2 linked regions of the Luteipulveratus mongoliensis genome follow. The protein of the gene in region 1 interacts with the protein of each later gene in a pairwise test. Links are inferred from orthologs where the notes say so. Each region holds a gene or a part of one and is shown on either strand. Other genes may lie near its edges. The genes, in order: nth and aceE.

The links.
Region 2: the proteins of nth (region 1) and aceE interact in binary tests that used the Escherichia coli proteins (3 or more experiments, as listed by UniProt). The link is inferred for Luteipulveratus mongoliensis from one-to-one orthologs.

The regions. Positions count from the first base shown.
Region 1 is NZ_CP011112.1:4,924,501-4,929,652, forward strand. Bases 2,273-5,078 are described here. They hold nth (endonuclease III), read right to left. Parts: upstream 4,119-5,078; coding sequence 3,426-4,118; downstream 2,273-3,425. Other genes in these bases: VV02_RS23500 (DUF6596 domain-containing protein), read right to left, coding at 2,273-2,295; VV02_RS23505 (YciI family protein), read right to left, coding at 2,292-2,675; VV02_RS23510 (dihydrofolate reductase family protein), read left to right, coding at 2,891-3,421; VV02_RS23520 (Crp/Fnr family transcriptional regulator), read left to right, coding at 4,512-5,078. Outside these bases: VV02_RS23490 (alpha/beta fold hydrolase), read left to right, coding at 1-391; VV02_RS23495 (NUDIX hydrolase), read right to left, coding at 381-1,034; more of VV02_RS23500, read right to left, coding at 1,063-2,272; more of VV02_RS23520, read left to right, coding at 5,079-5,152. UniProt on the Escherichia coli protein: DNA repair enzyme that has both DNA N-glycosylase activity and AP-lyase activity. The DNA N-glycosylase activity releases various damaged pyrimidines from DNA by cleaving the N-glycosidic bond, leaving an AP (apurinic/apyrimidinic) site.
Region 2 is NZ_CP011112.1:2,769,138-2,786,203, forward strand. Bases 5,526-8,835 are described here. They hold aceE (pyruvate dehydrogenase (acetyl-transferring), homodimeric type), read right to left. Parts: upstream 8,489-8,835; coding sequence 5,726-8,488; downstream 5,526-5,725. Other genes in these bases: VV02_RS13260 (class I SAM-dependent methyltransferase), read right to left, coding at 5,526-5,640; VV02_RS13270 (DUF3052 domain-containing protein), read left to right, coding at 8,701-8,835. In the rest of the region: VV02_RS13240 (hypothetical protein), read left to right, coding at 1-310; VV02_RS13245 (hypothetical protein), read left to right, coding at 330-2,147; VV02_RS13250 (hypothetical protein), read left to right, coding at 2,164-3,657; VV02_RS13255 (glycerophosphodiester phosphodiesterase), read left to right, coding at 3,754-4,863; more of VV02_RS13260, read right to left, coding at 4,924-5,525; more of VV02_RS13270, read left to right, coding at 8,836-9,120; VV02_RS13275 (peroxiredoxin), read left to right, coding at 9,117-9,581; VV02_RS13285 (Nif3-like dinuclear metal center hexameric protein), read left to right, coding at 9,834-10,706; VV02_RS13290 (zinc ribbon domain-containing protein), read left to right, coding at 10,742-11,443; VV02_RS13295 (bifunctional RNase H/acid phosphatase), read left to right, coding at 11,440-12,660; VV02_RS13300 (rhodanese-like domain-containing protein), read left to right, coding at 12,725-13,135; VV02_RS13305 (O-succinylhomoserine sulfhydrylase), read left to right, coding at 13,132-14,334; VV02_RS13310 (SLC13 family permease), read right to left, coding at 14,341-15,432; VV02_RS13315 (YaaA family protein), read right to left, coding at 15,440-16,186; VV02_RS13320 (alpha/beta-hydrolase family protein), read right to left, coding at 16,245-17,066. UniProt on the Escherichia coli protein: Component of the pyruvate dehydrogenase (PDH) complex, that catalyzes the overall conversion of pyruvate to acetyl-CoA and CO(2).

The sequences.
Region 1 (5,152 bases):
GCGCTATGTCCGCAAACTGATGTCGGCCTGGTCGGGTCGCCCCGCGTGGCCGCCGGGTGAGCTCAGTCAGCAGTACGCCGACGCCCTGACTCTCCCCTTCGTGGCCCACTCCACGGCGGAGTACTACCGCTGGGTGGTCCGGTCCGTGATGCGTTCGGACGGCCGCCGCTACGTCTCCCGCCTGAGCCAGCCGATCGGCGTACCCGTCCTGCATGTGCAGGGCGACTCCGACGGCTGCGTGCTGCCCTCGAGCGCGCTCGGATCGCAGGCATGGTGCAGCGGACCGTACGAAGAAGTGACGCTCCCCCAGGTCGGCCACTTCGTTCCTGAAGAGGCGCCCGATCAGACGAACGACCTACTGATCCGGTGGCTTTCGACTCTCAGCGAGTGAGGAAGCGGGCCGGCACCGGCCGCTCGTCCTGCACATCCCACGGCACCGTGAGCCCAGCGAGATCGAGCGTCTCGGACAGCACGATCGCGGTGAACCCCCACACGTAGACGCCGTCGACCTCGAACGCCGGCGCGTGAAATCGTCGCGACGGATGGACAGCCGTGAACCTGTTGGCCGGGTCGACCAGGTCCGCGATCGGCACCCGGACAACGCTGGCCACCTCAGCCGGGTCGACGACACCAATCGGCGTCGGTCGCGGCCACCACGCGAGCACCGGGGTCACGCTGAAGCCCGTCACCGACAGCGGCAGTTTGGGGAGCCGCCCCAGCACCTCGACGCCGTCGGGCGACAGGCCGATCTCCTCCTTCGCCTCGCGCATGGCGGCCTCGACCGGTCCGTCATCGGCGTCGTCGATCATCCCTCCGGGGAAGGACACCTGGCCCGGATGCTTGCGCAGCGATGCGGACCGCTCGGTAAGGACGATGTCCTGACCACCGCCCTCGGTCGGTCCGAACAGCATCAGTACGGCCGACTGGCGCCCGACCGGGAGACCCGCCAGCCGGCGTACGAGAGAGACGTCCTCGTGGGCGGTGTCCGCGACCCGCTGCAACCAGTCGGGCACGGGCGGAGTCGACGTCGGCATCTCGCCAGTCTGCCCCGAGCCGGTCCGGTCAGGACGTCCGGGCCGCTCGTCGCAGACAGAAACGGCGCACCGGCTCGGAGCGCATCACCTCGGCCAGGTCGCGGTAGCGCGCCGCGGCCTCCTCCGTCCTGCCTGTCCGCCAGGCGAGGTCGGCGAGCGCGAGGGAGGCGTCCCGACTCGCGTATGACGGTGCCTCGCTCTCGAGCGCGTCCAGCTCTTGCTCGATCGCCAGCAGGTCATCGGGTCGGCCACCGACCAGCGCCTCCTGGGATCGAGCGACGAGGTGGGCGACCCGCACCGACGGTGAGTTCCAGCGCTCCTCGAGGGCGGCGTACAGCACGCAGATCTGGGTCCAGTCGGTCGCTTCGAGGTTCGGAGCGACGGTGTGCAGCGCCGAGATGGCGGCCTCGAGCGCGAAGCGGCCGTCTCCGGCAGCGGCCGCGGTCGCGTCGTCCAACCCGGCCTCGACGAGCCCGCGGTTCCACCTGGACCGGTCGACCTCGTCCAGGGCCAGGGCCGTGCCGTCCGCATCGAGGCGACCCGGACGCCGGGCCAGCCCAAGGCGTACGACCGCCCGGAGTCCGCGGACCTCGGTGTCTTGCGGGTACTCGGCCACGAGCGCGTCCGCGATGGACAGTGCCTGACGTCCGAGGTCCTCCAGCGCGTCCTCGGGATCGAGCACCTGACGGTGCGCAACTGTGAACATGCCTGCAACACAAGCGAGTACGACGGGGAGCCGCGTGCGGCGGACCGCCTCGTCCGGGATCACGAAGGCGCCGCGCGCATCCGCCAGGGCCCTCTTGGCACGGGTGAGTCGCGCTGCGGCGGCGGTCTCCTGGATGCCGAGGTGGTCAGCCACCTGGCTGATGGACAGACCGCAGACCACGCGCATTGCGAGCACCATCTGCGCCGATGGCGGCAGCGCCTCGTCACAGGCGACGAAGAGCAGCGCCAACCGGTCGTCGAGCTCCGGAGTCGTCATGGCGTCGAGTGATGTCGCGGAGTCGGATCGGACGAGCTCGGGCGCATGGCGGTCGTGCACCTCGCGTCGACGCACCTCATCGAGCCAGGCACGCTTGCCGACGGTGATGCACCAGGTCGCCAGGTGCTCGACGGGCTTGTCCTGGGCGGCCGCTCGAGCGACCGCCTCGGCGGCCAGCTCTTCAGCGACGTCCAGGCTGCGCGTGAAGGATGCGAGCGCGCGCACGATGCGCGGCCACGCCTCCTCGAACTCGGCCCGACCCACCTCCGGCGAGATCATCCGATCGGGAAGACCTTCCGCCACTCCACCAGGCCACCGCTCGGGACCATCGCAGCGAGCTTGCGGGCGACCTCGGGGTCGTCCACCTCGACGGCGTAGTAGCCGGTGATGACCTCGGTCGTGTCCGCGAAGGGTCCGTCCGTCCAGACCGCGTCCTCGACCTTGCGGTCGCCCTTGCCAGGCTTGACGGTGCCGCCGTGCGAGGTGTTCTGCAGGGCGCTGGCTCCGACGATGCGCGCGCCCAGGTCGGCCACGGCCTTCTGGAACGCCGCGTGCTCGGGAAACATCGGCTCGTCCGACTCTGCGGTCGGCGTGGCGTTCAAAACGCCGTCGGAGTCCCAGTCGGCCTCGCGGATGAGGTACACGTAGGTGTCGGTCATGATCTGCTCCCTGTGGTCGGTCGCGTGACGTCCCTCGTCACATCATGCAGACGAACTCGCCTCCGCAGAATCGACATCGCCCTTTCTGGTGACTCTGATTGGTCCTGATGCGTAACGTCGAACTGGACCTGTGCGACCGGCGCGGCCGCGACCTACGTTGGCACCCGAAGGCGCGCACGCCAGGTGCGCCACCGGACTCGGAGGAACAAAGAGCCATGCGGATCATGACGCGACTGTGCACGAGCATCGACGGCTACGTCACCACGCCCCAGGGCTGGCCGGCGCAGCTGGCCGACCCGGACTTCTCGCCGGAGACGTACGGTTTCGTGGACTTCCAGCAACGTGTCTCGGCCGTGCTGATGGGCCGGGCCACGTTCGAGCCGGCTCTCGGTTCGGAGCGGTGGCCGTGGCAGGACCTCGGCGTCTTCGTGCTGGGCTCGCACCGACCGGAGGGTACGCCGGACCACGTGGTCGTCGACAGCGACCCGACACGACTGCTCGAGCAGATGCGCGCTGCGCACCCCGACGGCGACGTGCACCTGGTCGGCGGGCCTCGCACCGTGGAGACGTTCCGTGCGCTCGGCGCGCTCGACCAGCTCGGCCTGATCGTGGTGCCGCGGCTCCTGGGCGGCGGCACCCAGCTGACCCCGGCCGTACAGACCGACACCGGCCTGAAGCTCAGTCACCACAACGCCCTCCCGAACGGAGCGGTCGAGCTCGTCTACGACATCGAGAAGTCGGCGTGAGCCGTCACGCCGGCGCTGCGCTCGCGTAAGGGTTGACCGCGCCGGGAGCCAGCTCGAACTTCAGCAGCTTCGCTGCCTTCTCGGGGTCGGTCTCGCCGTCGCCGTACGACGGGCACCACTGGGCGACCGGGCAGACTCCGCAGGCGGGCTTCTTGGCATGGCACATGCGGCGGCCGTGGAAGATCAGCACGTGGCTGAGCATCGTCCAGTCCTTGCGCGGGAAGAGCGCGCCGATCTCGTGCTCGACCTTGACCGGGTCTGTTTCGGTGGTCCAACCCATCCGTCGCACCAGCCGACCGAAGTGCGTGTCGACGGTGATGCCCGGGACGTCAAAAGCGTTGCCCAGCACCACGTTTGCGGTCTTGCGTCCCACGCCGGGCAGGGTGACGAGATCCTTCAGGCGCGGCGGCACCTCGCCGTCAAAGCGCTCGACCAGCGCCTGTCCGAGCGTCATCACGGACTTGGCCTTGGCGCGGAAGAAGCCGGTGGGCTTCAGCAGCGTCTCGAGCTCGACCCGGTCGGCGCTGGCGAGCGCGGCGGCGTCCGGGTAGCGCTTGAACAGGATGGGCGTGACTTTGTTGACGCCGACGTCCGTGGTCTGCGCCGACAGGATCGTGGCGACCAGCAGCTGCAGCGGCGTCTCGAAGTCGAGCTCGCAGTGGGCGTAGGGGTACTTCTCGTGCAGGACGCGATACATCTTGCGTGCGCGGCGCGTACGGCCGGTCGGGGTCTCCTGCGTGACATCAAGGCGCTTCACCCGCAAGACCCTAGGCGCTCACACCGACACCCGCTGGTCCAGCCCAAACCGCTGGTCGAGTAGCCGGAGCGCCAGCGGAGCCGCATCGAGACCCGGGCCGGTTTCCCTGATACCAGGTCAAACGGCCCCACCCACAGACCCGACCCGGGCCGGTTTCCCTGACACCGGGTCAAACGGCCTTACCCGCAGACCCGGAGCGCTTGGAGACGGCTGATGACCGGCGTCTGAGAGGGCGTAGGACGTGCGCAGTGCCGACCGGACGCAGCAGGCGCGCCGGCTGACCCGAGAGTGACGTACGACAACCTGTCGCGACTGCGTGGCAGACTGACCGGCGTGACTACGGAATCCGTGCGCAAGGCACCTCTGTTCGCACCCCTGGACGACGAGGCCGCCGAGGCGCTGCTCGCGTCGATGACACCCAGCAAGATCGAGCGCGGCCAAGAGCTCTTCCACGAGGGCGACCAGGGCGATCGGCTCTACGTCATCACGGAGGGCAAGATCAAGCTCGGTCGCCGCTCCCCCGACGGACGCGAGAACCTTCTGGCGATCCTCGGCCCGGGCGAGATGTTCGGCGAGCTGTCGCTGTTCGACCCGGGTCCCCGCACGGCGACCGCGACAGCCGTCGCTGAGACCGAGCTGGTGGCGCTGGGGCACAACGACCTGACCAGCTTCCTCAAGGACCGCCCCGAGGTCGCGATCACGATGCTCGGCGCGCTCGCTCGCCGCCTGCGCCGCACCAACGAGGCGCTCGGTGACCTGGTCTTCACCGACGTCCCCGGCCGCGTGGCCAAGGCGCTGCTCGACCTGTCCGCCCGCTTCGGTCGCCCGGCCGACGACGGTGTCCTGGTCGCTCACGACCTGACTCAGGAAGAGCTGGCGCAGCTGGTCGGCGCCTCCCGCGAGACCGTCAACAAGGCGCTGGCCGACTTCGCCTCACGTGGCTGGCTCAAGCTCGAGGCCCGCGCGGTCACACT
Region 2 (17,066 bases), 2.2 Mb from region 1 along the record:
TGACGACGATGTCGTGAACCTCGGCCTGATCTGGACCTACGGCGGCAGTGTCAACGGCGAGGGTCGGTACATCAAGGATGCCGAGGCGTTCGCCACCGTCGGGCACATCTCACTCGGCTACACGATTGATGTGTCAGTCCGGTTCGCGGACACCGGCACGCCGGTCGGCGACGAACCCATCGCGATGATCACGGGCACGTTCAACGTGCGCCAGCGTCGCACTCTCATCGGCGAACTGCCCTCTTGCGTCATCGGATTCACTCTGATGGGCGACGGCCGAGGAACGATGAAAGAACTCAAGATCCGCTGAACAACCCGGAAGGACAACCATGCCCGGCAACGACCTACAGATCACGGGCGGCATCACTCAGGCCCTGCTCGATGCTCTCAACCAGATCCACACATCCATCACGGCTGGACTGGTCGGCCCTGATGGCCAGCCGTCCAAGACAGCGATCTACATGCATCTTCCGGTCGGTCAGCCGGTCGACCCGAAGATGTACGCCAACCCATGGACCCCGGCGGGCGGCTCCGCCTACGCCGCCGTGACCAGCACGGGAGCCTTCACCCCGGCGGCGCCGCCGCCCGTGGCCGACGCAGACGCCAAGCCACCGGCTCAGCAGCTCGCGGCGATTCCGGCACCGGACCCGAAGCTGCAGCTGGCGATCAGCAGTGCGTTCAACACCGCGCAACGAGTCGACAACATGCTGATGGTGACCGACAAGGGAGTCGCGGTCGCGTGGCCGCAGCGCACGGTCAGCATCGAGTACTTCACTGCGCTTGAGGGCATGCAGGCGGAGCCCATCCCGGAGCCGTCGGACGAGATCAAGAAGCGCATCGCGGACGCGGAGAAGACCCTTTACACGCTCGACGCGGACGGCAACTTCACGGGTTACACACCCCGGCATGCGTCCTACCGTCACAACCAGAAGGCTCTGGCTGACGCACGTAGTGAACAGGCCCTCGCCTACAGCCAGGCGATGGCCGATCCCGTTGCGGGACAGGCGTGGCCAGTGACCAGCGCGAAATACGAGAACGCGGTCACGCAGGCGTACAACGACTGGCGTGACATGGGCGGCCAGGAGATCGAGGACGCCATCAACACGCTGCAGTCCGTCGGCGGGAGCGCGGCTGCGGCACTGATCGCCAAGGCGCGCAAGATGTTCGACGACTACAGCGTCGGTCTCGGCGGGGCGGTTTCGACGAAGGTGCCGTGGTCGTACATCGACCCAGTGTCCTGGTGGGACCACAGCAACCACGACTTCGGCGCGATGCGGATCACCGCGAAGTCCAGCCAGTACCAGGCCGGCGGAGGCGGGGGAGAGCACAGCTTCGCGCACTCCTTCTATCGGGACGAGTCGTCGTCGAACTCCGGGAGTGCCGGGTTCAGCTTCTTCTGGGGTGTGTCAGCCGATGCATCGCACTCGGAGACGAGTCACGACGACGGGACCAACACCGACACCTCGGGCTGGACCGAGCATCACGACCAGTCCTCATCAGCCACAGTGGAGTTCGAGTGGTTCATGGCGAGCATCGAACGGCCGTGGCTGCTGGGCGACCTCTTCCATATGGACGGGTGGTACCTCGCGGGGCAGAAGAAGGGAGCCATCAGTGACGGAACCATCGAAGGCCAGATCGGCGACGTCCCGAAGCTCCTGCCCATGATTCCGAAGTCGTTCGTGGTCGTGCGCAACGTCAAGATCACGTCCGACTCGTGGGGAAGTCTGGGCAGCTCGTTCCAGAACGCTGTGGACAGCAGTCAAGGTCACACCGACAGCAGCTCGACGTCGTACGGCGGGTCTGTGGGCTGGTTCGGTCTGGGCGGCTCCTACCAGCACTCGGAGTCGGATGCGAACGGGGCCTTCACCACGACGCACGACGGCTCGAACGGTTGGTCGTACACCTCGACCGCCACGGGCGGCACGCTTGAGCTGCTCGGTGCTCAGATCGTCGGGTGGGTCGGGCAGATCCAGCCCGTGGCACCACGCGTCGACGACCCCAACATCGGCAAGGAGCAGGTGGACAAGCCTGCTCCCGACCCGGCGAAGGCGGACGGCGACAAACCGGCCGCTCCGGCACCGGCCGCTCCGGCACCGGCCGCTCCGGCACCGGTACCGGTACCTGCAACGCCCGTGCCGAACGCCTGAGTGAGGGAGGTACGCCATGACTGGGAACAGCGATCAGCTGGCTGTCCTGGGCCAGCAGGTTCTCGACGCCATCATCACGACGTACCTCCCGGACTCGGGATCCGCGCTTGCCCTGGCTCTCCATCCAGGGCAAGCGCTCGCCGACGACCTCGTGCAGGCCGGCGAGACCAACCCGCTACGCCTCTCGGAGTGGATCGCTGACCAGTACGACTACCCGTTGTGGCTCAAGCGCTCTGATGGCTCGTCGGTGTCGGCGTCCGTGGTGGGAGGCATCCCGGCCAAGGCCGCGTACCTGAACATGGTGCCGTGGGCGTGTCCGAGCGTTCCCGCGGACTCGACGTCCTACCCGCGGCTGGCGGCGTTGATCGCGCAGGCTCGAAAGGACCTTGGTGACACTCCCGAGACGCTCCCTTTCGGTTGCGAGCCAACCGATTTCGCCGAGCCGACCAGTCCGGCGTGGCACGTCTTCGACACCAAGATCACCAGCACGTCGAGTATGACCAAGACCGTCCATCCGGAGTCCGCGCCGGTGATCGGGGTCAACCCAGACCTGTGGAAGCTGCGTCCGGTGACGGCGCAGGTGTTGGACGCCCTGCCTGATCGGGCCGTTCAGCTGGAGGACCAGAGGAAGCTGCTGGAGGAGATGACGACGATCCCGCGGTACGAGGTCGCTCAGCGGGTGCGCGACATTCCCTGCCCCGAGGACTATGCGACGCCCGAGGTCCAGGCGCAGGTGGAGGTGGCCACGGAGGTCGTCCAGCCGCCCGAAGAAGCGCAGGTCGCCGCGGAGGTCGTCCAGCCACCCGAAGCGGTCGGCGAGACCGCGGTCACCGGCGTTGCCGATCTCCAGCTGGATCAGCCGTTGGCAGCTCGGGGGATCGCAGGGTTTGCCGGGCTCCGTACGACGCTGGCCCGGTCCGACGTCGCGCTCGACCGGATGGCCGTGGCAACGGCCGTGGCCGCCGCAGAAGAACCGCCCGCACCCGTGCGCGCGATCCGTTTCGACACCGCTGTCGCCGAACAGCTGACGCAGCTGCAGACTGCCGATCTCGTGGCCGCACCTGCGGTCACCGAGACGACGACCGAGAGCAGCGAGCTGCATGTGCACTTCGAGTACTGCCTGCTCACGATCACCCGTCGATTGGCCGGAAACCGTTGGTGGCACCAGGAACTCGTGGCCGAGGACGACTGGTTCGTGCCCGGGATGAAACGGGGCGACATGGTCAAGGAGTCGACGCAGGAGGGCTACGCCCACTGCCTGCCGCAGGCCCTTCTCGTTGTACGCAACGTCAGCCTCACCGGGTCCTGGACCGATGCAGCGCGGGAGTCGATGACCAACGCGATCTCCTATGTCGGCCCCTTCCTCGCCAGCGTTCCGGCCGCAGCAGAGGCGAGCACGGCCAGTGCCGAGCAGGTGACGGTGCTGGGCATCGGCGTACAGGTGATCGGAGAGCTGTGCGCGCCCTTGCCGCCCTTGCCACCGCAGGACGATCCGGCCCTGGTTCAGTGAGAGTGACAGTCCGAACCGTCGTACGGTCACCTTGTGGTTGCTTGCCATGCGGCCGTTTGTCACCCGGAGTGCGTCAATCCGCGGTGTGATGAGCGCATGGATCGTCGAACCTTCACCGGACTCGCCGCTGCTACCGTCGCGGGCGTGGTCGCTGCACCTGGGGCCGCTGCGGCCGCCCCCACCCCTCATTCCCAGAGCTCAGGTCGACCGGGCCATCACACGAGGCCCATCGTGGTCGGTCACCGCGGCGCGTCGGGCTACCGGCCCGAGCACACGCTCGCGTCCTACACGCTGGCTGCGCACATGGGTGCCGACTTCATCGAGCCCGACCTGGTCATCACCAAGGACGGCGTGCTTGTCTGCCGGCACGAGCCGGAGATCAGCGGGACGACGGACGTGTCCAAACGGCCGGAGTTCGCTGCTCTCAAGAAGACCAAGTCGCTGGATGGTGTCGCGACCACGGGCTGGTTCGTCGAGGACTTCACGCTGGCCGAGCTGAAGACCCTGCGCGCGATCGAGCGGCTGCCCGCGCTGCGGCAGCACAACACGACCTACGACGGGTTGTGGGAGGTGCCGACCTTCGAGGAGGTCCTGCAGCTGCGCAAGCGCCTCAGCCGTGAGCTGGGTCGGGAGATCGGGGTCTACCCCGAGACCAAGCACCCGACGTACTTCCGCACCCAGGGTCTGCCGCTCGAGGAGCGCCTCGTCGGGCTCGTCCGCCGTTACGGCCTGGACCGGGCCAAGGCGCCGATCTTCATCCAGTCGTTCGAGCTGAAGAACCTGCAGGACCTGCGGCACCGGCTGCATGTGAAGGCTCCGCTGGTCTTCCTCACCTCGGCCAGCGGCGGGCCGTTCGGCGACGGACGGACGTACGCCGAGCTGCTCACCCGAGCGGGTATGGCGACGTATGCCAAGGACATCACCGGGCTCGGTCCGGACCAGGCGCAGATCATCCCGCGCAAGGCCGACGGCAGCACCGGTCCCGTCACGACGCTGGTCGCGGACGCGCACGCCAACGGGCTGCAGGTCTGCCCCTACACGGTGCGCGCCGAGAACGTGAACCTGCCGGCGAACTACCGCAAGGGCACCAAGGACGACGACTTCGGGCGGGTGCTGGACTACTTCGCGGTGCTGTTCGGCACGGGCATCGACGGGCTGTTCAGCGATATGCCCGACCTCGCCGTGCTGGCCCGCGACCTCCTCTGACCCACCGCTGGTCGAGTAGCCGGAGGCTCGTTCCTCGTCTACTCGACCAGCGGTTTGGTGTCAGGTGGCGGTGAAGATGGTGGCCGCGCCGGTGTAGGTCCGCTCGCCGTCGTACGGCTCGATGGTCCGGGCGGCCTCCGGCGCGAACGAGGCGATGTACGCCGTCGCCGCGGCGTGGTCGGCGACCGCCTGGGTGGCATGGTGCTCGGCCTCGACCTGCTCGAAGTGTCGTCGCAACGACGGCTCACCGTTCTCCGAGGAGAACTGGCTGATGAGCGGGGCGAGACCGGCTGCGGCGCGGAGGTCGGCGGTGTGGGCGTTGCCGTTGGTTCCGGCGACGAACGTGCCACCAGGTCGCAGGACCCGGCGAACCTCGGAGAGCGTCCGATCGAGCTCGGGCACGTGGTAGAGCATCCACATCGCACAGACCGCATCGAACGAGCCATCGGCGAACGGCAGGTCGGTCGCATCGACCACCTCGGCCTGGACACCTCGCTCCAGGGTGAGCTCGACCATGCGGGCCGACTGGTCGGTTGCCGTCACGGTCGCGTCAGGCAGGGCTGCTGTGAGGTGAGCGGCGAACTCGCCTGTGCCACAACCGATCTCGAGCACCGTGGACGGCTTGACCTCAACGATGCGGGCCAGCGCGAAGTCCTGAGGTTGCAAGCCGTCAGGCGTTCCGCGCCAGATCGAGCGGCGCGCGTTGAGCGGCGACTCGTCGGCGTACTGCCGTCGGACTTGGGTGCGGTCACTACCGATCGTGGTGCTCTCCGTCATGGCCAGCACGCTAACCGGCCAGAACACCGTTCACATGCTGAACGGACCACCTCAGGGGGCGGTCCGTTCAGCATGTCGGGAAGTGCTAAGACTCGCCGCCGGCGTTGCCGGACGTGCCTGCCGTGACGTCGAGCAGCTGGTACTTCTCCGCCGCCTGGCGTGCGGCCTCAGCGGGCATCTCACCGCGGTCGGCGAGCATCTGCAGGGCACGCACGGCCATCGACGGTCCGTCGATGTGGAACGCCCGCCGCGCCGCCGCGCGGGTGTCGGAGAACCCGAACCCATCGGCACCGAGCGAGGTGAAGTCCTGCGGTACCCACTGCGCGATCTGGTCCTGAACCGCCCGCATCGAGTCCGAGACGGCGACCACCGGGCCGGGCGCGTCCTTCAGGCGCTCGGTGACGTAGGGCGTACGCCGCTCGTCCTCCGGGTGCAGGAAGTTGTGCTGGTCGCTGGCCAGGCCGTCGCGGCGCAGCTCGGTCCAGGACGTCACCGACCACACGTCGGCGACGACGCCGAAGTCGTCCTTGAGCAGCTGCTGTGCCTCAAGCGCCCACGGCACTCCGACGCCCGAGCCGAGGAGCTGCACGCGACGGGCGTCCTTGCCCAGACCCTCCGTGCTGCCCTCGTTGATGCGGTGCATGCCGCGCAGGATGCCCTCGGTGTCGACGTCCTTGGGCTCGGCCGGCTGCACCATCGGCTCGTTGTAGACCGTCATGTAGTAGATGACGTCCTCGGGGTTGTCGCCGAACATCCGGCGCAGGCCGTCTTGAACGATGTGCGCGATCTCGTAGCCGTAGGCCGGATCGTAAGCAACCACAGCGGGATTCGTCGACGCGAGCAGGTGGCCGTGCCCGTCTGCGTGCTGCAGGCCTTCACCGGTCAGCGTGGTCCGGCCGGCTGTCGCACCGATCATGAAGCCACGCGTCATCTGGTCGGCAGCGGCCCAGATCGAGTCGCCCGTCCGCTGGAACCCGAACATCGAGTAGAAGACGTAGACCGGCACCATCGGCAGACCGTGCGTGGCGTACGACGTCCCGGCCGCGGTGAACGCTGCGATCGAGCCGGCCTCGTTGATGCCGAGGTGCAGGATCTGACCCTGCTCGGACTCTTTGTACGCCAGCATCAGCTCGGCGTCGACCGAGGTGTAGTGCTGCCCGTGCGGGTTGTAGATCTTGGCCGTCGGGAAGAACGAGTCCATCCCGAAGGTGCGCGCCTCGTCCGGGATGATCGGGACGATGTGCTTGCCGAAGTCCTTGTCCCGCATCAGGTCTCGCAGCACGCGGACGAACGCCATCGTGGAGGCGACCTCCTGCTTGCCGGAGCCCTTCTTGGCCACGGCGTACGCGGAGTCGCCCGGGAGCTTGAGCGAGGGCGACGTCGTACGACGGCTGGGCACCCCACCGCCGAGCGACCTGCGCCGCTCGAGGAGGTACTTGATCGCCGGGTCGTCGTTGCCGGGGTGGTAGTAGGGCGGGAGGTAGGGGTTCTCCTCCAGCTGTGCGTCTGTGACCGGGATGTCCATCGAGTCACGGAAGGTCTTGAGGTCGTCCAGCGCGAGCTTCTTCATCTGGTGCGTCGCGTTGCGGCCGGCGAAGTGCGTGCCGAGGCTGTAGCCCTTGATCGTCTTGGCGAGGATCACGGTCGGCTGGCCGTGGTTGGTCATGGCGGCGGCATAGGCCGCATAGACCTTGCGGTAGTCGTGGCCACCGCGCTTGAGCTTCCACCAGACGTCCTCGTCGGACCAGTCCTTGACCATAGCCGCGGTGCGCGCGTCGCGTCCGAAGAAGTGCTCGCGTACGTATGCGCCGTCGTTGGCACGGAACGTCTGGTAGTCGCCGTCCGGGGTGTCGTTCATCAGGTGGACGAGGGCGCCGTCGCGGTCCTGGGCGAGCAGCGGGTCCCAGCCGCGGCCCCAGACGACCTTGATGACGTTCCAGCCGGCGCCGCGGAAGAAGGACTCCAGCTCCTGGATGATCTTGCCGTTGCCGCGAACCGGTCCGTCGAGTCGCTGCAGGTTGCAGTTGATGACGAACGTGAGGTTGTCCAGTGACTCGTTGGCAGCCAGCTGGAGCAGTCCGCGCGACTCCGGTTCGTCCATCTCGCCGTCGCCCAAGAACGCCCAAACATGTTGCTGGCTGGTGTCTTTCAGGCCCCGGTTGTGCAGATAGCGGTTGAGCTGGGCCTGGTAGATCGCGTTCATGGGACCGATGCCCATGGACACCGTCGGGAACTCCCAGAAGTCCGGCATGTTGCGTGGGTGCGGGTAGGACGGCAGCCCGGCCGGCTTGCCGTCGACCTGGTGCGAACGCTCCTGACGGAACCCGTCGAGCTGGTCGGCCGTGAGCCGTCCCTCGAGGTAGGCGCGCGAGTAGATGCCGGGGGAGGCGTGACCCTGGATGAAGATCTGGTCGCCGCCGCCCGAGTGGTCCTTGCCCCGGAAGAAGTGGTTGAAGCCGACCTCGTAGAGCGTCGCCGCGGAGGCGTACGTCGAGATGTGACCGCCGACGCCGATGTCGGGGCGCTGCGCCCGGTGCACCATGATGGCGGCGTTCCAGCGGATCCAGGCGCGGTAGCGGTGCTCGACCTCCTCGTCGCCCGGGAACCAGGGCTCCGCGTCGGGGGAGATCGTGTTGATGTAGTCGGTCGCGGTCAGCGACGGCACACCGATCTGGCGCTGTCGAGCCCGCTCGAGGAGCTTGAGCATGACGTAACGCGCCCGGGCCTGACCGCCCTGATCGATGGCAGCGTCGAGGGAGTCCAACCACTCCTGGGTCTCCTCGGGATCAATGTCCGGGAGCTGACTGGGGATGCCGTTCAGGATCGGTCCTGCGTCCTTGCGTGACACGGTCTGTGTCCTCTCTCGCGTGCTGGCTCTGCGGGCAAGTCTGCTCCCCAGATGCCCGGTCCGCGACGCCGGGAGGGTTACCCGTGAGTACTCCGATCGGCCTACGCCGGTCGCCTCCGACGGGGGCAGCTGAGGTGGGATGGTTGCAAAGCGCGGCGCTTCCTAGTGGACTACGCATCAACTTCACGCACAGAGAGAGGTAGGTAGGGCTGGTGAACGAGACCGCAGGGACGACACCCGCGGCCAAGCTCGGCTTCGAGGACGGGCAGGTTGTCCAGGAGCTGGGTTGGGACGAGGACGTCGATGAGTCGCTCCGCGACCAGATCGAGGACGCTGCCGGATCACCGCTGGAGGACGAGGAGTACGACGGGATCGTTGATGCCGTCATCCTCTGGTTCCGCGACGGCGACGGAGACCTGACCGACGACTGTGTCGACGCTCTCACCAATCTCGGCGAGAAGGGCTTCGTGGTGCTGCTGGTGCCCAAGGCCGGACATCCCGAGCACGTTGACGCCAGCGACATCCAGGAAGCCGCGCAGACGGCCGGCCTGAAGGCGAGCTCCTCGACCAAGGCCGGCGACGACTGGATCGCGACCAAGCTCGTGCAGGGTGGCATCGCCAAGCAGCGATGAGACCTGAGACAGGTGCTCGCGCACCGGCGTTCTCCCTCAAGGACCAGTTCGGCCAGGACACCACGCTCGCATCCCTGACCCAGGAGCGAGCGGTCCTGCTGGTGTTCTACCCGTTCGCCTTCTCCCGGATCTGTACCGGAGAGCTGGCGGCGATCCGGGACGACCTGCCGCACTTCGACAACGAACGGGTGCAGACCGTCGGGGTCTCGTGTGACCCGATGTTCACGCTGAAGGCCTGGGCCGACGCCGAGGGTTTCGACTTCCCTCTGCTGTCCGACTTCTGGCCGCATGGTGTGGCGGCCCGGGCCTACGGCGTGTTCGACGAGCAGTCGGGCATGGCCGTACGCGGGACGTTCCTGGTCGACCGCGACGGCGTCGTGCGCTGGGCACTGGTCAACGGGCCCGGCGAGGCGCGCGACTTCGGCGGCTTCCACGAGGCGCTGGCGACGTTGGACACCTGAGCCGACTAGTCTGTCCTCCGCTCCGCCGCACAACGTGGCGGCGCACCGTTCATCGACGATGGCGGCCCCGGTGAGCCTGCGAGCCGGGACGCAGGAGGAGATGGACGAGAAAGCGCACGAGGGCCTGTAGCTCAGCTGGTAGAGCACCGCGTTTACACCGCGGGTGTCGTCGGTTCGAACCCGGCCGGGCCCACACAGCAGTCATGTTCGGCGCAGCTGCGCCGAACATGACCGACCAGGGGAGTGCGCACGATGACGACGAGCGGCACCACGCTGTCCGAGGTGCTCACCGTCCTCGACGGGCTCTACCCGCCCGACACCGCCCAGTCCTGGGACCAGGTCGGGCTGGTGTCGGGAGACCCGGCCCAGCCCGTACGCCGGATCCACCTGGCCGTCGATCCCACCTTGGCGGTGATCGAGGAGGCGCGTGAGGCCGGAGCCGACCTGCTGGTGACGCACCATCCGTTGCTGCTGCGCGGGGTCCACTCGGTCGCGACCACGTCGGCCAAGGGCGCGAGCGTCACGGCTCTGGTCGTGGCCGACCTCGCGCTCTATGTCGCTCATACCAACGCCGACGTCGCCCGTCCTGGCGTCAACGACGCGCTCGCGGCAGCGGCCGGGCTGACGGCGACCGAGCCGCTCACCGTTCGTGAGGGTCAGTCGCTCGGGCTGGTGGGCGACCTGTCCGTGCCGATGACCCTGCAGGCCTTTGCCGCGATGCTGGCGGCGGCGTTGCCAGCGACACCGGTCGGCGTACGGGTCTCGGGCGATGCGGACGCCGAGGTACGCCGGGTGGCCGTGCTCGGCGGCGCCGGAGACGATGCGTTCGCCGAGGTACGCGCCAGCGGGGCCGACGTCTACGTCACCGCCGACCTTCGTCATCACCCGGCGCTGGAGGCCCGCGAGGAAGCTCGTGGCGGGCCGCCCTACCTGGTCGATGCCGGTCACTGGGCCACGGAGTCGTTGTGGCTGGAGTCCGCGTCGGAGCGGATCCGTCACGAGCTCGGCGGTGCAGCGGCTAGCGTTGAGGTTTACGTGTCGACACTGCGGACCGATCCCTGGGACTTCCTGGTCGCGACCAGCAGCACGACATCGCCTGAACAACGAAGTGGAGGCCCCCGCTGAAAGCCGACCTCAGTCGCCAGTGGCGACTGCTCGACCTGCAAAAGCTTGACACCCGTCTCGACCAGCTGAACCATCGCGCAGGCGCCCTGCCGGTGCTCGCCGAGCTGGCCGCGGCCCACGAGCAGTCCACGCGGGTGGACGAGGACTTGGTTCTCGCGCGCACGGCGGTGACCGACATCGACCGCGAGATCACCAAGGCTGATCAGGACGTGCAGCTGGTGCGCGACCGGTCGACGCGCAACCGGGCGAGGCTGGACAGCGGCCAGGGCAGCCCCAAGGAGCTGCAGAGCATGCAGCACGAGCTCGACACCTTGGCGCGGCGGCAGTCCGAGCTGGAGGACGTCGAGCTGGAGATCATGGAGCGCGCCGAGTCGCTGCGTTCGGACCTGGTCGAGAAGGAGCGCAAGCGCACCGAGCTCGACGAGCAGCTGTCCCGCCTGGAGGATCAGCGGGACCGCGACGTCCGCGACATCGAGTCCGAGCGCACCGATGTGTCCAAGGACCGCGATCAGATCGCGCCTGGACTCGGTGATGACCTCCTGGCGCTCTACGAGAAGGTCCGCGACCAGCACGGTGGTCTGGGTGCAGCAGCGCTCATCGCCCGGCGCTGCGGTGGCTGCCAGCTGGAGCTCAACCAGGCCGACCTGGGCCGCATCCGTGGTGCTGCTGAGGATGAGGTCCTGCGCTGCGAGGAGTGCCGCAGGATCTTGGTTCGTACGGCCGAGTCCGGTCTGTGAGCGCGGGCGCCGGGCGCCGGCTCGTCGTTGAAGCCGACGGTGGGTCGCGCGGCAACCCGGGCGTTGCCGGCTATGGCGCGCTGGTTCTTGATGCCGAGTCGAGCGAGCTGCTCGCCGAGCGTGCCGCCCCGCTCGGCAAGGCCAGCAACAATGTGGCCGAGTACTCCGGCCTGATCGCCGGGCTCAAGGCGGCTGAGGAGATCGACCCCGCCGCGCGGATCGACGTACGGATGGACTCCAAGCTCGTCATCGAGCAGATGGCCGGTCGCTGGAAGATCAAGCACGTCGACATGCAACGGCTCGCGCTCGAGGCGAGAGAGGTCGTACGCCGGTTGCTGGAGTCCGGTGGCAGTGTCACCTGGACGTGGATCCCGCGGGAGATCAACAAGGCGGCCGACAAGCTGTCCAACGACGGCATGGACGGCGAGACCATCGAGAGCGACTACTGGCGCGACAGCGCTCATGACGTCGCGCGGTCGGAGGAGACGTCCGAGGCAGACGAGACCGTTGAGGTCGCGGAGCAGCAGATCCTGTCGACGGACAGCACCCCAGGGGCACCACCGGACGTCGGGCGCCCGACTCGAATCCTGTTGGTACGCCACGGCGTCACCGACTTCACCGTGCAGGGCCGTCTCGACGGACGGGGCGGGGCTGACCCGTCGCTCAACGACGAGGGCCGCGCGCAGGCCGCTCGGGTCGCCGGCGCGGTTGCGGCGCGGCTGAAAGACGCATCGGGTGAGGCCGTCGTCGTGACGTCCTCGCTTGCGAGGGCCAAGGAGACCGGGGCTGCGGTGGGCCGGTCGCTCGGCGTGGACCCGGTCGAGGACGCCGACTGGGACGAGCAGTCCTTCGGCGAGTGGGACGGGCTGACCTTCGGCGAGATCTCCGAGCGCTTCCCCGATGACCTGAACCGGCTGCGCAGCGACGAGGGCTTCGCGGTCGACGGCGGTGGCGAGACTCACGTGCAGATGGCCAAGCGGGTCGAGCAGGCGATGCAGCGGACGCTCGCGCTCGCCGGGTCCGGCGGCACGGCGGTGGTGGCGACGCATCGCAAGCCGATCATGGTCATCCTGGCCTCGATCCTGGACATCTCCGCCGAACGCGCCTGGCGCCTCGCGGCTTCTCCGGCGTCGATCACGGGCATCGAGGTGTGGCGTGACGGCAACGTCTCGATCGCGTTCCTGAACGACACGCACCATCACGATCCGGTCGGCTGAACCAGCCCGTCCGCGGTGCGGGACCCGCGTCCCAGATCGCGGACCCCTGTGCCACGCTGACGCCATGAGCTACGCCGGTGATGTGAGCCCGCAGCAGGCGTTCGAGGCGTTGCGTGAGGATCCCTCCGCACGACTCGTCGACGTCCGCACCCAGGCCGAGTGGGCGTACGTCGGGGTGCCCGATCTGACGTCCGTCGGCCAGCAGGTCGTCTACGCCGAGTGGCAGACCTATCCCGAGGGCGCTCGCAACGAGGCGTTCCTCGACCAGCTGCGCGAGGCGGGTGTCGGTGACGGACCGACCTACTTCCTGTGCAGGTCGGGTGTGCGCTCGATCGCCGCGGCCGAGGCGGCGACGGCCGCGGGCTCAACCCAGGCGTACAACGTGCTCGAGGGCTTCGAGGGTGGCGTGGACGAGCAGGGTCACCGCAGCGTGGCTGGCTGGAAGGTCGCGGGACTGCCCTGGGTGCAGAAGTGAGCGACGCGAAGACTCCGCGACCCGACACCCTGGCGGTCCGAGGAGGCCTGGCACGCAGTGGCTTTGAAGAGACCGCCGAGGCGCTCTACCTGACCTCAGGCTTCGTCTACGAGACCGCCGAGGACGCCGAGGCGGCGTTCAAGGAGGAGGTCGACCGCTTCGTCTACAGCCGTTATGGCAACCCGACGGTCGCGGTGCTCGAGGAGCGCCTGCGACTCCTCGAAGGCGCCGAGGCGTGCTACGCGACGGCGAGTGGGATGTCGGCGGTCTTCACCGCGTTGGCCGCCCTGCTGGCCAACGGTGACCGGGTCGTCGCGGCCCGAGGGTTGTTCGGCTCGTGCTTCGTGATCCTCGACGAGATCCTGCCCCGCTGGGGTGTCGAGACCGTCTTCGTGGACGGCTCGGACAACGACCAGTGGCGTGAGGCCCTGTCCAAGCCGACGACGGCGGTGTTCTTCGAGACGCCCAGCAACCCGATGCAGGAGCTCGTCGACATGGACACCGTCTGTGAGCTCGCCCATGCGGCGGGCGCACAGGTTGTGGTCGACAACGTCTTCGGCACTCCGGTCTTCTCGCGTCCGCTGGAGCACGGCGCGGACATCATCGTCTACAGCGCGACCAAGCACATCGACGGTCAGGGTCGCGTCCTGGGCGGCGCCATCCTGGGACCGCGGGACTACATCGACGGGCCGGTCAAGAACCTCATCCGGCACACCGGTCCGTCCCTGTCGCCCTTCAACGCGTGGGTGCTGGTCAAGGGGCTGGAGACCATGCGGATCCGGGTCGAGCAGCAGGCCCGGTCCGCGCTCACGCTGGCGCAGGCGCTGGAGCGCGACCCGCGGGTGGCGACCGTCTGGTACCCCTACCTCGAGTCGCACCCGCAGCACGGACTGGCGCTGCGGCAGATGTCGGGCGGCGGCACCGTCGTGACCTTCGAGCTCGCAGGCGGGGAGGGTCGGACCCAGAAGGACGACGCCTTCACGGTGATGAACGCGCTGGAGATCATCGACATCTCCAACAACCTCGGCGACTCCAAGTCGCTCATCACCCACCCGTCCACCACGACTCATCGCCGGATGGGCGAGGAGGCGCGGTTGAAGGTCGGCATCACCGACGGCGTTCTGCGGATCTCGGTGGGTCTCGAAGACATCGAGGACCTGCTCGCCGACGTTGCGACGGCCCTGAGCGGACTCGGCTGACCCTCGTCAGAGGGTGAGCGCGGCCGTTGCGGCCGCCACCGCAGCGACTGCGCACAGCAGGCTCTTGGCCATGAAGGGCAGCACGGGTACGACGAGCCCGGCTCGGCGGCAGCGCTCGCGCCACAGCAGCGTGGCCAGCGAGCCCCAGATGGTCACCATCGGCCCGAGGTTCACGCCGATGAGCAGCGCCATCAGTCGGGCCGGCCGGTCGGTGGTCAGGCCCTCGAGGGCGAGATAGGCGGGCAGGTTGTTGGCCAGGTTGGCGGCGACGGCACCGGTCGCGCTGACCTGCCAGAGGTCTCCGGGCGAGTGACCTGTGCCGAGCGCGCCAGACAGCAGGTCGTGCAGCCCGTGTCGTGACGCGATGTCGACGACCACGAACAGTGCACACACGGCAACGACCATGAGCCAGGGCACCGAGACCCTGCGCAGCGCTGCCCGCTGCCGAACCCAGAGCGTGCCGACCAGGACGACGGCCGCGATGGTGGCGGGTATCGCAGGGGTGATGCCGGTGACGAAGATCGGGCCGAGGGCTACGCATACTGCGGCTGCGACGAGCAGCAGAGGACGGTCATGGGGATCGGCCGGTGGCTCGATGGTGTAGCGCCCAGACAGCTCACGTCGGTGCAGGAGCGCCAGGACGACCAAGGTCGCGACGACTGCGGCCAACGCGGGTCGCCATGACAAGGCGACATAGTCCAGGACGCCGACACCCAGACCCGAGAAGTGATGCATGGCAAGCAGATTCGACAAGTTGGAGACAGGCAGGAGCAGTGATGCGGTGTTGGCGAGCCAGACCGTGGTGAGGGCGAAGGGCATGGCGGACACACCGACCTGGCGTGCGACGGCGATGACGACAGGCGTCAGCAGCACAGCGGTCGTATCGAGGCTCAGCACGATCGTCGCGCCCGTCGACAGCAGGGCCACCAGCAGCCACAGCAACCAGGTGCGGTGCCGTCCGGCGCGCGCAGCCCAGTGACCGGCAACGTCGAACACCCCCGCGATCTCTGCGATCTCGGCCACCACGGTGATCATCACGAGGAAGACCATCACCGGTGCGACCCGGCTCGCGAGGTCACCCAGCTCGGCTGCGGTCATCGTCGGGTCATGGGGTTGAGACGTCGAGCACCCAGGGCTGACCGGTCCGGGCCGGCGCAGTCAGCGTGGTCGAGAACCCATCTGCCGCAACGGCTTCGAGTGCCTGCGGGGTGCGTACGTCCTTGCCGACCTGGCAGAGGTGACGGGCCAGCAGTCCACGAGTGTGCTTGGCCATGTGGGTCGCGCCGGGCACGCGGATCTGCACCCACTTGCGGGCCAGGTCGCCCCGCGGGGTCCAGGCGGCGACGTAGGTGCTCGACCGGCAGTCAACGATGACGCCCCGGCCGGCGGCCGCGGACAGCACGTCATCCAGCGGCTCGCGCCAGGCTGCGGCGACCGGGCCGAGGCCGGGGAGGTTCACAGCCATCGAGAGCCGGTAAGGGGCGACCTTGTCCCGAGGACGGACGGCGCCGTAGAGCGCGGACACCACGACCAGCCAGCGCCGGGCTCGGCGCAGGGCAGCGGCGTCGAGAGTGCCGAGGTCGAGCGCGTCGTACAGCACGCCCGTGTAGAGGTCCTGGACCGGCAGTGCGGGAGTGGTGCGCAGCCGGGTGTTGCGGGCCAGGTCCTCCGTGAGGTTGCTGCTGACGCCGAGGATCTCGGCCGCATCGTCCCGACCACCCACATCGGTGAGAGCGTCCAGGACCCGGTGGCGGACGTCACTCAGCTCCGGGAACGACAGGGAATCGACGTCGAGCCGATGGCCTCGGGTCCGCGCGTGCTTGGTCTCCGAGGGCGGCAGCAAGATCAGCACCCGGCGAGGGTACGGCGAGCAGGCGACAGGCGCGTACCCCGTCCGATCGTCGGGCCGGTCAGCAGGTCTGGAGGGCGTTCGCCTGCTCAGGCCCGTAGCGGTGACCGGCCCCTGTCGGGACTGCCAGTGAGCTGACGAAGTCGACGCCGGCCTGCATCAGGCTCACGACCGGCAGCCACGGGCGACCGTTGTCCGGCGGCTCGAACAGCATCGACGGGTTCGTGTGCACGATCGGGTCGTCGTCGTTGGCGACCGAGGACTCCTTGAGCAGGCCCGTGGTGTCGCCACCCGGCGTACCGACCCAGAGCGCCGAGCAGACCTGATGGGTACGCGCCCGGCCGCCCGGGCCGGTGAAGATTGCCTGCCCAGCCGTCGCGCCGAGGCTCTCGCCGTAGACGTGCAGGTCCGGGCGCTGGTTGGCCGGGAGGCTCTGGATCCGCGCGCTCACCGCGTCGAACAGCGCTCGTGCCCCACGCGTCGCACCGTCCTGGTCGAAGACGTACGCCATCCAGCTCGGGCTGGAGGAGTACTGCATGCCGACCATCGCGACGTCCGCGCCGAAGCGGTGCTCCAGCCCGTCGACGAGGTTGGGATCGACCCAACCCGAGCCGGTCGGGATCACCAGGACCACCCGCGACCGGTGCAGGCCGCCGGCACGTACCAGCTGGTCGGCGGCACGCTGCGCCCGCGCCGTGACGCTCTCGCGACCGGTCATCGCGGCGTACGTCCGAACTGCACCGACAGGGGAGGGGTCCATGAGGACTTGTCCCTCGCTCGTGCCCTGTCCGCCTGCTGCGTGGCTGGGCGTCATCGGCACCATGACCGATGTGGCCACCGCGAGAGCAAGGACTGGACGCCACAGCCGAGCCCGCTTGCGCCA